2 regions of the Oikeobacillus pervagus genome follow, and region 1 is predicted to be linked to the other one. Evidence: a T-box and tRNA genes for the amino acid it is inferred to sense, from the RefSeq annotation. Region 1 holds a T-box; the other holds one or more tRNA genes.
What was found. A T-box is a leader RNA that pairs with one kind of tRNA and senses whether it is charged. The one in region 1 lies ahead of trpS (tryptophan--tRNA ligase), so its partner is inferred to be a tRNA-Trp.
Positions count from the first base shown of each region.

Region 2: it encodes a tRNA-Trp, which carries the amino acid that the T-box ahead of trpS (tryptophan--tRNA ligase) is inferred to sense. The anticodon was not compared.

Region 1 is NZ_JAUSUC010000024.1:35,377-42,647, reverse strand. It holds gene J2S13_RS10305 (beta-ketoacyl-ACP synthase III) at 1-134, shown strand, start outside; gene fabF (beta-ketoacyl-ACP synthase II) at 198-1,439, shown strand; gene J2S13_RS10295 (DUF2268 domain-containing putative Zn-dependent protease) at 1,567-2,334, shown strand; gene J2S13_RS10290 (YuzI family membrane protein) at 2,448-2,696, shown strand; gene J2S13_RS10285 (YjbA family protein) at 2,803-3,549, shown strand; gene trpS (tryptophan--tRNA ligase) at 3,583-4,569, opposite strand; T-box leader at 4,796-5,029, opposite strand; gene J2S13_RS10275 (DUF3899 domain-containing protein) at 5,066-5,449, opposite strand; gene J2S13_RS10270 (peptide ABC transporter substrate-binding protein) at 5,873-7,271, shown strand, end outside.
Region 2 is NZ_JAUSUC010000036.1:24,613-31,883, reverse strand. It holds gene J2S13_RS12690 (FAD-linked oxidase C-terminal domain-containing protein) at 93-440, opposite strand; gene J2S13_RS12685 (hypothetical protein) at 394-609, opposite strand; tRNA gene J2S13_RS12680 (tRNA-Glu) at 1,504-1,575, opposite strand; tRNA gene J2S13_RS12675 (tRNA-Asn) at 1,583-1,657, opposite strand; tRNA gene J2S13_RS12670 (tRNA-Gly) at 1,681-1,754, opposite strand; tRNA gene J2S13_RS12665 (tRNA-Cys) at 1,761-1,834, opposite strand; tRNA gene J2S13_RS12660 (tRNA-Gln) at 1,843-1,914, opposite strand; tRNA gene J2S13_RS12655 (tRNA-Trp) at 1,933-2,003, opposite strand; tRNA gene J2S13_RS12650 (tRNA-Tyr) at 2,007-2,091, opposite strand; tRNA gene J2S13_RS12645 (tRNA-Phe) at 2,173-2,248, opposite strand; tRNA gene J2S13_RS12640 (tRNA-Ser) at 2,263-2,355, opposite strand; tRNA gene J2S13_RS12635 (tRNA-Met) at 2,372-2,445, opposite strand; tRNA gene J2S13_RS12630 (tRNA-Ala) at 2,463-2,538, opposite strand; tRNA gene J2S13_RS12625 (tRNA-Arg) at 2,558-2,631, opposite strand; tRNA gene J2S13_RS12620 (tRNA-Leu) at 2,635-2,723, opposite strand; tRNA gene J2S13_RS12615 (tRNA-Lys) at 2,727-2,802, opposite strand; tRNA gene J2S13_RS12610 (tRNA-Val) at 2,827-2,902, opposite strand; gene J2S13_RS12605 (ferritin-like domain-containing protein) at 3,204-3,683, shown strand; gene J2S13_RS12600 (cupin domain-containing protein) at 3,975-4,295, shown strand; gene J2S13_RS12595 (NAD(P)/FAD-dependent oxidoreductase) at 4,447-5,562, shown strand; gene J2S13_RS12590 (HIT family protein) at 5,739-6,113, opposite strand; gene J2S13_RS12585 (DEAD/DEAH box helicase family protein) at 6,121-7,271, opposite strand, start outside.

The DNA.
Region 1 (7,271 bases):
CCGCTGCTTCCATTCCGATTTCTTTGGTAGAAGAGATCCAAAATGGTAAAGTGAAGGATGATGATGTAGTTGTGATGGTTGGATTTGGTGGAGGTCTCACTTGGGGATCAGTGATTATGAAGTGGGGCCGTTAAAATTCGCTCGAAAGCGGCTAAAAAGAAACTAATCTTCTTACAAATTTTAAAGGAGCCAAAAAAATGGAAAAAAGAAGAGTTGTAGTAACAGGATTAGGTACTGTATCGCCTTTAGGAAAGAATGTAACTACTACATGGGAGAATGCTTTAAATGGAGTATGTGGGATTAAACCACTTACTCGAGTGAATCCAGATGATTACCCAGCAAAAGTTGCTGCGGAAATTACGGATTTTGACCCTGAAGAATATATTGAAAGAAAAGACGCAAGAAAGATGGACAGATTTACACAATTTGCTGTAGCGGCTTCCTTAATGGCCGTTGAAGATGCAAAATTAACGATTGATGAGAGTAATGCTCATCGCATCGGAGTTTGGATTGGATCTGGAATTGGTGGAATGGAAACATTTGAAAACCAATTTGAAACCTTTTTAAACCGTGGATACCGCAGAGTGAGTCCATTTTTTGTACCGATGATGATTCCTGATATGGCAACAGGACAGGTGTCGATTACATTAGGTGCAAAAGGATTTAATTCATGTACAGTTACAGCATGTGCAACTGGAACGAATTCAATTGGAGATGCTTTTAAAGTGATCCAACGTGGAGATGCCGATGCGATGATTACAGGTGGAAGTGAAGCACCGATTACGAGAATGTCAATGGCAGGCTTTTGCTCTAATACAGCATTATCTACGAATCCTGACCCAGCTACGGCAAGTAGACCGTTTGATAAAGACCGGGATGGATTTATTATGGGCGAAGGTGCCGGTATTATCGTCCTTGAAGAATTAGATCATGCTATTTCACGCGGTGCAAAGATTTATGCAGAAATTGTCGGATATGGCGCAACAGGAGATGCTTATCATATCACAGCACCTGCACCAGGCGGAGAAGGTGGAGCAAGAGCGATGAAGATGGCGATTGACGATGGGAATATCCAACCAGAAGAGATGGATTATATCAATGCCCATGGAACAAGTACACAGTACAATGATAAATACGAAACGATGGCAATTAAAGAAGTATTCGGTGAACATTCTTATAAGCTTGCTGTTAGTTCGACAAAATCAATGACTGGCCATTTATTAGGAGCTGCTGGTGGGCTTGAAGCGATTTTTTCCGTTTTAGCGATCCAAAATAATATCATCCCGCCAACCATCAATCTCCAAAATCCAGACCCAGATTGTGATCTTGACTATGTAGCAAATAAAGCAAGAGAACAACAAGTTCGAATTGCAATGAGTAACTCACTTGGTTTTGGCGGCCATAATGCTACCGTTGTTTTTCGTAAATATGATCAATAAAAAGAGTGAAGGGACAATCCCTTCACTCTTTTGTAGTCCTTTCCCTTCTTAAAAGTGATCATATTTCAACTGATCCGAATATATTGATCATTGAATCATGTTAAATCAGAAAGGGGTTAGGAAATGAATGACAGTCATTGATACAAAAAAGTATTTAGATCAATGGTTTGATCAACCTATTACATTACTTGAAAAATTGTTGAATAGAAAGGATGCACAACATTTTTATCGTTATTTGCAATTTTTTGGCATGTATCGTCCATCGAAAAAGGCTGAGACAGATTATATGAAATTAAAGGAATTACATGCGTGGGAATTAATTGAGGAATATGAGCAAAAGTATCAGTCGTTATGGGATGGATGTAAGAAGAATATTTATATTTTCCCTCTCCAGTCCAGGAGATCTTTTTTGTTAGAAGATAAATCTGGAGTGACGTTTCCTGATGAAATGTATTTTTTTTTAAGTCCAATCGAGGATCATCAAAAAGAATGGGAAGCATTATTTGTCCATGAATATCATCATATTAATAGACTGAATAAGTTAAAGGACACGACGGATCAATGGGTGTTAAGAGACTCCCTTATTTTGGAGGGTTTAGCAGAACTTGCAGTAAGTGAATATTGCGGAGAACAATATGTATCTGATTATAGTATGAAATATTCGAAAGACCAAATTCATTATTTTTGGGAAAAGTATATGAAAAACCATTTACATGTTAAAAAATCTGATCCATTACATGATGATTTATTATTTGGTCGCAAGTTTTATCCTAAATTTATGGGGTATGCGATTGGATATTATGTGATAAAACATATGAGTGAAGAAAGAAAGTTTCATACGATTGAGAAATTATCAACCCCTTCTTCACAGTTTGAAATTGAACAATGCTTTTAAGAATGTAGAATGAATCCGCCATTAGCAGATGGTGGATTTCTTTGTTCTTTTTCTATTAGCTGCTTACATAAGTATGTAGTAAAACCCTGGACAAGTGTGGTGGTGAAAGTGATATGGCAAATCGATTTGCATTAAAGGTGGAAAAGAAAATGTATCGAATGTTCTGCTTACTAGTTGGATTCGGGTTTACGATCTCAGGTGGGGTTAGTATGATTATGTATTTGAATTTATTAACGACTGGGTATAGTTACAAGGAATATACACAATTTCTTATGACTAGAATGGAATGTTATTTATTTATTGTTGGATTATTATTGATCGCGATTGCTATTTATTTTCCAAGTAGAAATAAGAAAAATTAGCGAAAAAAACACCTCACATTTTTTCAATCTATTCCGTTTTAGGAATAAATTGTATCTATTTTGTCCATAATGACAGACAAATAGGAAACTTGTGAGGGGGTCAAAAATGTTGTATCTTCATGATGTTTGGGTAAATTGGTTTGAAGGGGAAGAAAATGGATATAATGTGTGTCATTTTCACGAATGGCGTAAAGAAGATGTGATCGAATTACTTGACCAGGTTCCAGTGATAAAAGTAGACAAAGTACTTTATCATTATATTGAAAATGATATTGCAGAATTACCAAGACAATTATTAAATGATGTATATCAAAAGGCCTATTCAAGAAAAAATCATGAAAGAATTCAACAAGATTATTGCTTCGTAGTAACTGACGGTATAGGGATATTAGCAGTGGATACGATGGGATATTCAATTCCTATACGGAAAAGTAGATTAATTCCGCGTCAAGAGCAACTTGTCTATGAGATGGTTGAAAACCATAAGCCTACACATTATGAGTGGGAGGAGAAAGAGAGCAGCAAGGAATATCATATCTTGTCTCCAAATCCAGAATTAATGAATGGGTTAACGAGAAAAGAAAGACAATTGAAACAACTGTTATTCATGGCTTTAGATCAATTATATAATTCAAAAAACACTCCTGAAGTACGTTATTGGTATACGGAGTGGTGTCCGGAACGATATGAACAAATTCAAATCATGTCATTTGAGGAAGTTTGGGATTCCTTATATGAAGAAATAAAAGAAGGCTGGACAAGTAAGCACAGTCAATTATGCGAAAACCTAATAAAAGGACAACCTTTCTTTGAAAAACTTTGGGAAATGGAACATGGCTCAAAGGTAAATTAGAAAAAGCTTGGTCATTGAACCAAGCTTTTATCTTTATCTTTTTCTTCCTAATCCCATTGCGTTCTCCATTTTTTTGACCATTTTAGAAGCCACGTGATTTGCTTTTTCTGCTCCACGGTCTAATATCTCATCAAGTTCCTCAGAATCAACTAATTCTTTAAAACGCTTTTGAATCGGTGTTAAATGATCAATGACAACTTGAGCTAGATCACTTTTAAATTCACCGTATCCTTTTCCTTCATATTTTTGTTCCAGATCTTCAATGGAAATATTACCAAGAATAGAATAGATGGATAGTAAATTTGAGACACCTGGTTTGTTTTCTTTATCATATTTCACAATACCCTCTGAATCAGTTACAGCACTTTTAATTTTTTTCTCGATTTGTTTTGGCTCGTCCAAGATCGAAATAAAACCTTTCAAGTTTGGATCAGATTTACTCATTTTTTTTGAAGGATCTTGTAAACTCATGATGCGCGCACCAACTTTAGGTAAACGAACATCAGGAATCGTGAAAATATCATTATATTTTTTATTAAATCGTTCGGCAAGATCTCGTGTTAATTCTAGGTGTTGTTTTTGGTCTTCTCCTACAGGAACCAAATCGGCACTGTAAAGAAGGATATCAGCAGCCATTAATGGTGGATATGTCAGCAATCCAGCCGTAACGACATCTTTACCTGAGGATTTATCTTTAAACTGAGTCATTCTTTCTAATTCGCCAATATAAGAAATACATGTCATCATCCATCCAGCTTGTGCATGGGCTGGTACTTCTGATTGGATAAACAAAGTCGCTTTTTCAGGATCGAGACCGACAGCGATATATAAAGCCGCTAAGTTACGTATATTATTACGTAATACTAAACGATCCTGTGGAACGGTAATCGCATGTTCGTCCACAATACAGAAAAAACAATTAAATTCATCCTGAAGTTCTACAAATTGTTTCAAAGCCCCAATGTAATTTCCGAGGGTAATCATTCCACTCGGTTGAATTCCTGAAAAAATCGTTTTCATTACCTTCACTCCTCGTATTTGAATAAATTAAAACTTCATTCAGTAGGGGGTTTCTTCATCCCCACTGAATGTGAGTTGAACTAATCAGTCCTTTAGGGGCAGTGCAATAATCCTCCACCTATCTTATTTGTTTCCAAACCCTTTTAAGGTGGAGGTTTTACTGCCCGTTAAGGCGGGAGAAAGAGAAGAGAGGACAAAATAAAAAAACCACCCATCCCCCAAAAAAACTAGGGACGAATGGTTATCCGCGGTGCCACCCTAAGTGCTTGATTCATTAAGCCACTTTCTCCCATGAATATTCATGGGGTCGGTTAACGCCCGATTAGACGCCGAATGTTACTCATCATTTCACAATCGGAGCTCAAAAGTCCATTCCGAACAGATGGTTGTTTGTTTACACCCACCACAAACTCTCTAAGAAACCAATTCCGTACGTACTACTCTTTCTCACAGCTTTATTATATGTCTTTGATTATAAACAAAAAAAATGTGACAATCAAGAAAAGAGGGAATAAGCCAAAACGGTGTCAATTATGATAAAAAGACTACCGGATAATAGGAGTGGGAATGTAATGATATAAGATCTCTTCTTTGGCAAATCTTTAGAAATCCCATTCGTATCATCTAGTTGATCAAATTTCGATACGAATTTTCCTTTTTCAGTAGTTTTCCGCAAACTTTTCACTCCATAGATAACACCGTTAAAAAACCCTCTTTCGAAAACGAATAAACCCGCTCCAATGATGAATAAAATTAGACTAATAGAAAAAGATGTATTCAGGAACTGTAAGAAAAAATCCCCTTTTTTAAACCACGCACTTGCAGATGAAATAATGATGATAAAACCAATAAAACTAACAGATAGGACTCCTTTTTTCATGTGTTTTTTCACCATCTTTAGTAATGTATTTCCAAGTATATCGAAATAGGATTAAATATTCAATCATTGAATTATTTTAATAGAATGAATATGTATTCATTGTGAGAGAATATATGGGTTTTTATTATTCTGATAAAACATTTTTTTATAAAAATACATTTTGTTTTATTAAGATATAATATTCTGTTTATTAAATATTAAAGGAATTTTCTCTCAAATTTCTACTTTAATACATTGAAGTGGTAGGGAAGTAAATAAATTGGAATGGTGAAATGGATATTAAATATATATTAAAAAATTGTCCCAAAATTATAAACAAACTGTAAAGTAATTATTGAAAAAAAGTTAAAATAGTTTATAATAATAACAAATCTTCTGAAAAATATAGAAGATTTATATTAATGCAAGGGGGTTAAGTTCAGTATGAAGAAAAGACTATCACTTTTCCTTGTTCTTTTGCTTGCGATGAGCACTTTTCTAGCTGCCTGTGGTGGAGATAAGGAAAAGAGCGGTAAAAGCGGCGGAGACAATACAAAAAAAGACAATGTATTAAATCTAACAGAAACGCAAGATATCCCTTCAATGGACTCAGCATTAGCAACAGATGCTGTTTCTTTCAACACACTTAACAACACAATGGAAGGTTTATACCGTCTAGATGAAAATGACAAAGCAGTAGAAGGAATGGCTGAAGGTGAACCGGAAGTTAGTAAAGATGGTAAAACGTGGACATTTAAAATTCGGGATGCTAAATGGTCTAATGGTGATCCAGTAACAGCGAATGACTTTGAATTTGCATGGAAAAAAGCTTTGGATCCTAAGACAAAAGCTGAGTATGCTTACATCATGTATGATCTTAAAAATGCAAAAGCAATTAACACTGGAGAAATGAAATCAGAAGAACTTGGTGTTAAAGCGATTGATGAAAAAACATTAGAAGTGCAGCTTGAAAACCCAGTTCCGTATTTCAAAGAACTTTTAGTTTTTGGAACATTCTTACCGCAAAATGAGAAATATGTAACTAAACAAGGCGATAAATATGGACTTGAAGCTGACACTGCCATTTATAATGGTCCATTTGTTCTTGATGAATGGAAGCATGAAGATAAATTTGTCATGAAGAAAAACCCTAACTATTGGGATGCAGATGCTGTAAAACTTGATAAAATCCATACGAAAATTGTGAAAAATACACAAACAGATGTGAATCTTTTCGAAAGTAAAGATGCAGATTTAATTAGACTTTCTTCTGAATTCGTAGATAAGTATAAAAAGAATGAAGGATTCTTTACTGAAAAAGAAGCGTCGGTATTCTTCCTACGTTTAAATCAGACATCAAATGAGCTATTGAAAAATGTGGATGCCCGTAAGGCGATTTCAATGGCTTTCGATAAAAAAGGGATTACAGATGGTATTTTAAATAATGGGTCTACACCTGCAGATTATTTCGTTCCAGCAGAATTTGTTCATGGCCCAGATGGTAAAGACTTCCGTGATACGGCGGGTAAATATTTAAGTACAGATATTGACAAAGCAAAAGATCATTGGGAAAAAGCGAAAAAGGCATTAGGTAAAGATAAATTTACGCTAGAGCTATTAAATTATGATGATGATAGTGCAAAAAAAGTGGGAGAATACTTAAAGGAACAACTAGAATCAAACTTAGATGGTCTAACTGTTAATATTAAACAACAACCGTTTAAGCAAAAATTAGATCTTGAAACGAAAATGAATTATGACTTCTCACTTGGAGGATGGGGTCCTGATTATTTAGATCCAATGACATTTTTGGATATGTACTTAACAAATGGAGCCCATAACC
Region 2 (7,271 bases), on a different contig from region 1:
GCAAAAAGAGGAACCTTTGTTAGAAGGCTCCTCTTTCTCATAGATTCTGCAAGAACCTTGATTCTATTCATCAAAAAAGAGTTTACCAGGATTCAAGATCCATTAGGATCAAAAGAATGCTTGATAGCTTTCATCATTGGGATGCTTGTTAGGTGTTCTTTATATAAATACTTTCTCTTTCCAATACCGATTCCATGCTCCCCTGTACAAGTCCCGTCATGTGCTAAAGCAAAATGGACCATTTCATCATGTAGTTGTTGAACTTTTTCCATTTCTTTCTGGTCATCTACATCCATCGGCAGGATACTATGATCATTTCCATCGCCAACATGACCAAAAATGGCCGCATCAATTTTATACTGATCTGCTAGTTTTCTAGTATTGGTTATAGCTTCAGGCAATTTTGAAATGGGGACACAAATATCTGTAGACATTGGCATAGCGAACAATTCGTCTTACCTCTTCTTTATCAACTGGAAAAACAACAACATCCGGCAATTTTCCTGGATGATAAGATATTCCATGACCATGCTGAATTAAAACCATTTCATTCGTCGAAATTCTACTCTCTTCTCCAACTATTTGAAGCAAATCTTCGCGAAGCTTCAATTAAATCCCCCCTTTTTTAGGATCATCCCGTCCATCTTATTAAAGAAAACATGCGATTTTGGATGGGTTTAGTTTCATTCACTATGGATGAATTATCACGTATCCCATCCATCCAATTAGTAAAATATTTGGAGAAATCAACACCACCGATAGCCATCTTATATTTTTGCTTAGGGATAAAGCGGCCCCGAGGTAAAAGAATGGGAAGATCACCCCCCACCATTCAAAATGTGGCGTTGCAGTTAAGTAGAGTGATAATGGAGTGACTAGTAAGCAAGAAATCACTAGAAATATCGGCCTTTTTAAAATTAAAGCGATAAACGAAAATATAATGGAAGCTATCATAAATGGCCAAAAAAACAACCCCACTCCCGCACCTCCTTTAACCCCTCTATTGTGGAATTTTCTTAAAGCAAAATCAATTCGCCACTGGTCATTAATCTATTGGTAAATAAAGAAACTTATTTAGTTAGTATACTAGATTAATTTGGAGAAATCAACACCACCGATAGCCATCTCATATTTTTGCTTAGGGATAAAGCGGCCCCGAGGTAAAAGAATGGGAAGATCACCCCCCACCATTCAAAATGTGGCGTTGCAGTTAAGTAGAGTGATAATGGAGTGACTAGTAAGCAAGAAATCACTAGAAATATCGGCCTTTTTAAAATTAAAGCGATAAACGAAAATATAATGGAAGCTATCATAAATGGCCAAAAAAACAACCCCACTCCCGCACCTCCTTTAACCCCTCTATTGTGGAATTTTCTTAAAGCAAAATCAATTCGCCACTGGTCATTAATCTATTGGTAAATAAAGAAACTTATTTAGTTAGTATACTAGATTAAATACAAAAAAACCACAAAATGGAAATCTCCATTTTGTGGTTTTTTTCTATGACCCGTACGGGATTCGAACCCGTGTTACCGCCGTGAAAGGGCGGTGTCTTAACCGCTTGACCAACGGGCCATTTATTTGGCTCCGCAGGTAGGATTCGAACCTACGACCGATCGGTTAACAGCCGATAGCTCTACCACTGAGCTACTGCGGAATCATCATCTAATGATGAAATTTTGGAGCGGGTGATGGGAATCGAACCCACGACAACAGCTTGGAAGGCTGTAGTTTTACCACTAAACTACACCCGCTTAAATTGGAGGCGGCAACCGGATTTGAACCGGTGATAAAGGTTTTGCAGACCTCTGCCTTACCACTTGGCTATGCCGCCAACAAGAACTGGGCTAGCAGGATTCGAACCTACGAATGACGGAGTCAAAGTCCGTTGCCTTACCACTTGGCTATAGCCCAATAATATGTAAGTCATTACAGGGGCAGTAGGAATCGAACCCACACTGGAGGTTTTGGAGACCTCTGTTCTACCGTTAAACTATGCCCCTAAATGGTGGAGGGGGGCAGATTCGAACTGCCGAACCCATAGGGAGCGGATTTACAGTCCGCCGCGTTTAGCCACTTCGCTACCCCTCCATTATATGAATGAAATAAGATAAATATTCTGAACGTCTTACAGATCAAACAAAATTTTTTTTAGTAGATTAAGATGAAATATGGTGGCTCAGGACGGAATCGAACCGCCGACACAAGGATTTTCAGTCCTTTGCTCTACCGACTGAGCTACTGAGCCAGTGTATACCATGATGGCGGAGGAAGAGGGATTCGAACCCCCGCGCGGTTTAACCCGCCTGTCGGTTTTCAAGACCGATCCCTTCAGCCGGACTTGGGTATTCCTCCATAAAAGTAAAGATCATAGCGGCGGAGGGAATCGAACCCACGACCTCACGGGTATGAACCGTACGCTCTAGCCAGCTGAGCTACGCCGCCATTATATCGTTCAATATTGGTGGAGCCTAGCGGGATCGAACCGCTGACCTCCTGCGTGCAAAGCAGGCGCTCTCCCAGCTGAGCTAAGGCCCCAAAATGGAAATATAGATAACGCGCCCGAGAGGAGTCGAACCCCTAACCTTTTGATCCGTAGTCAAACGCTCTATCCAATTGAGCTACGGGCGCAAGTGGTGCCGAGAACCGGAATCGAACCGGTACGGTAGTCACCTACCGCAGGATTTTAAGTCCTGTGCGTCTGCCAGTTCCGCCACCCCGGCAAATGGTGAGCCATGAAGGACTCGAACCTTCGACCCTCTGATTAAAAGTCAGATGCTCTACCAACTGAGCTAATGGCTCATTTTATCATAATCATTACACTTATGGTGGAGGATGACGGGATCGAACCGCCGACCCCTTGCTTGTAAGGCAAGTGCTCTCCCAGCTGAGCTAATCCTCCATTCTCAAAATAAAGTAAATCAATTCTTTAAATCGGAAATAAATCCTTTCCAATATAACCTTTTATTACTTATTTTATCTTGTTGCGACGTTTTATATATTATCAGGAATAAAAGTAATAGTCAAGCATTTATGAAATATTTTTTTACACTAGGATGAAACCTTATGAAAATGAATGAAAGATTAAAAGAAAAGATTTGTTTTTCACATATAGATTTGCTTATGGATCGTTTACACAAGCACTTTTCTTACTGTTTTTCATATCATATCAACGAGGAACCCTTGAGGAGGTTTAAAAGTAGATGGATCCCTATTATCAATATTTCAATGCCCCTAATGAAGCCCCAATTAATTTTTATGACTATTCATATGATCGAAAGACCCATGATATTGTGAGTCTTTTTCAAAAAGCCATTAATGGAGAATATACAGCCATTCAATGCTATGGAAAAATCGCCAATATGGCCCCAAATCCGGAAGAGAGAAATCAAATTATCGAAATTAAACAAGATGAAATACGTCATCTACGACAATTCACTCAAATGTATACTACCTTAACCGGACGAAAACCTACTCCACAAATGACAGAACGTTGTCCGACCACTTATCGGGAAGGACTTCATTTCAGTGTAAAAGACGAGCAAGAAACGGTTGATTTCTATCTAGATCTAGCTGAAATGGTATCCGATCAAAAAATGAAACAAATCATTCAAAGAGCAGCCGCTGATGAACAAAATCATGCCGTTTGGTTTTTATATTATTTATTCAGGTTAAAACGCTGAAAAATCAGGCTTCATTCTACGACGAATGAAGCCTCGCTAGATTTTGTCACGTTAACGAACACAAATATCTTGAATCATTGAAGTCGGGTGATCGCGTGGGATCTATGTTTTTAGATGTGTCTGTTTTTCCTCGCTATAATAAACAAATCTAGCTAGGATCCTTTCCCCTTAATGGTTTCAACTTCATTCCCTCGTGTTTCCCAAAAACGACCACAAGTTCCTACCATTTGCATATCATGGTAAATAGTATGTATGCTACATATATACAGGATGAAAGGTGGAGAAATAAAGATGAACATACAGAATGTAAAACAGTTCATGGAGTATCATAATGAAAGATTTACGAAACGAATCATTTTTAAAGAAGGACCCAGCACGACATTTGTCCTGAATTTCAAGCCCGGACAAGAGTTACCTGCACATAAACACCCAAACAGTAATGTTCATTTACTCGTGTTAACTGGCGAGGGAACATTTACAATCGATGGCAAACAGATCAAGGCATCAGAATTAGATTCGCTCATTTGCACAAGTGAGCAAGAACTTTCTTTCAAAAATGACGGGAAAGAAGATGCCAGTCTTTATGTTGTTCTAAGCACTATTCCAAATTGACCAATACACACAAGATCGTTAAAAAATTAGATGGCGATGTCCTTATTTTTGGGGGACATCGCCCTTTTCGGTACGATTCTACCCATCATTCCGACTTTTCGGGTAAAATGGACTCCATAAGAATTCAACATATAAGAAAGGGTCTGTATAAATGAAGAAAAAATATTGTGTCATTGGCGCTGGGATTCTTGGGGCATCTACTGCCTATCATCTAGCAAAGGCCGGGGAAGAAGTCGTGATCATGGATCGTAAAGACAAAGGACAAGCAACAGATGCAGCAGCAGGGATTGTTTGCCCTTGGCTTTCACAACGTCGTAACAAAGCATGGTATAGACTCGCCAAAAATGGGGCGCGTTACTATCCTGAATTAATGACAGATCTTCAAAAAGACGGAGAAGAACACACGGGATATGCCCGAGTCGGAGCCATCAGTCTCCATCATGACCATGAAAAATTACTAGCAATGAAAGAACGGGCATTAAAGCGCCGGGAAGAAGCTCCTGAAATCGGCGAAGTAAAAATCCTCACACCTGAGGAAACCAAAAAAAGATTCCCTCCCCTACTAGAGGGCCTTGGTTCTGTTTTTGTCAGTGGGGCTGCTCGTGTAGATGGTCGAGCATTACGAGATGCGTTAATACGATCTGCTAAACGATATGGGGCTACTTTCATACAGGGGGATGCGAAATTACTACATCATGATAGACAAAAAACAAGTGTTCAAGTGAATGAACATGAAATTATTCCAGAAAAAATAATCATAACAGCTGGAGCTTGGGCAGACGAGTTGTTAAAGCCTCTTGGGATCCAATTTAATGTTTATTTTCAAAAAGCCCAAATTGTCCATTTACATCTCCCCCATACGAAAACAGATACATGGCCAGTGGTCATGCCACCAAGTGATCAATACATATTAGCATTCCAAGATCGGATTATCGCTGGGGCCACTCATGAAAATAATGTAGGTTTCGATCACCGCATGACCGCTAGTGGAATTCATGAAGTCTTGGGAAAGGCATTACATTACGCACCTGGATTAGCAGATAGCACCGTCCTTGAAGTACGAGTCGGATTCCGACCATTTACCCCAGGGTTTCTCCCGATTATTGGACCAATCCCCCAATATAATGAGATCCTCGTGGCAAATGGCCTTGGAGCTTCTGGCCTTACAGTGGGCCCTTATCTTGGATCGGAACTGGCAAAACTAGCATTAGATAGGGAAATGGAGATTGACCTAGCGGATTATGATGTCGAAAACGCCATCGAATAACCCAACCATTCACTCGGGTATGTATACTTTCACTACTCGGGTGAAATATCCTCCCATTAAAATGAGAGAGGTTCTAGCCGCTTATCTAAACAACCGAAATAGAAACATCAACTCAACTCGACTGTTATCTGAATCTATCTCTCTCTCATTTTTAATACGAAATTTCCAAATTCGCCCTATTTATATTTCTGCTTCCAAGGTATTACGCCCCGAACCCCTCCACTAGGATCCAACATATCACCGTCGTATCTTGGAATCAAATGAAGATGAACATGAAAAATCGTTTGCCCAGCCGCTCCCCCACAGTTGATTCCAATATTATAGCCGTGCGGTTCATACTTTTGATCTAAGAGCTTCTTCCCCTTCTCCATTAAGTCATTCATTGCCATCCGTTCCTCTAATGTTGTATCAAAAAAATCACTTACATGACGTTTGGGGATAATTAGAAGATGACCACGACTCACAGGAAACCGATCAAAAAAAGCTAAAGCCCATTGGTTTTCTAATAAAATGATTAATTGTTCTTGATTACAAAAATGACAAGATTGCATGGCATTATCATTCCCCTTTCCTAGCGAAATACTCCATCAGTCGTTTTTCACATACTTCCCTCGTCCAATGAAAAAGGATGTCCTCGTCTTCGTTTAGTACATCAAAATTGAGCTTGAAAATATTTTTTTCAAAAGATATCATCCCTTGGGAAGATCCACTCCATTTAGACATCGGCATTTTGGCGATTAAATTGGCTACTTTCTTTTCCTCATACTTCCATAATGTACGAGAGGATTTATCTGAAAAATCGATTCGCTTTCGATACTCTTTCTCCATCAAATAATGATGAAAAAATGGGGCTATTTCCTCAGGTGTTGTGGATCGATACCAATTATGTTTCCCCTTTTTTAGCATTCCAAGCAATACAATCATTTTATAACTTTTTTGCATGCCTGTTTTTTCGATCTCTTTTAGCCAATTTTCATAACGGATATATAGTTCTATTTCCTTTTCAGTTAATTCTTCCGCCCAATGTAAAAAAGCAAAATAGGATTTAAATTCTTTATAATATTGAATCACTTCGATAGTTCCATTTAAAAATAATTCTTGATATGTAGGACGTCGCCCCAACTCTTCTTTTAATTGCATATAAGCATTTTTCAGCTTTTCTTTACGTGGTTGCCGCTTTTTACGTAGTTCTTCCAATAAATTAATAGATTGTATGTCTAAATTGAATTCACAACTTTCAGGAATGACAGGAGCAATTTTTCTGTTCTTTGTTTTTTTCAACTCAACCTGAAATAGGGATAGCTTTATATCGGCGTTACGGTAGTTCCCAATTAAATCGATAATTACACAATGACTTTTGGAAGAATGAAGTCGCAATCCCCTTCCAATTTGCTGGGTAAAAACAGTTAAAGACTCTGTTGGGCGTGCAAACAAAATCGTATCAACAGATGGGATATCAATCCCTTCATTAAATAAATCAACGGTGAAAATCGCATCCAGTTTCTTCTCTTCTAATTGATTGATTGCCTCCTTTCTTCCTATATCTTGTTGCTTTGAATGTAGACTAACGGTTTGATAACCACTTCGATTAAAAAATTGGGAAAGAAAATTAGCTTGTCTTATTGAAGAGCAAAATATTAATGATCTAGTTTGTTTATGTTCCTCCCAAGCTAATAAAATCTTTTGAGCCATTTCTTCCTTTAGTTGTG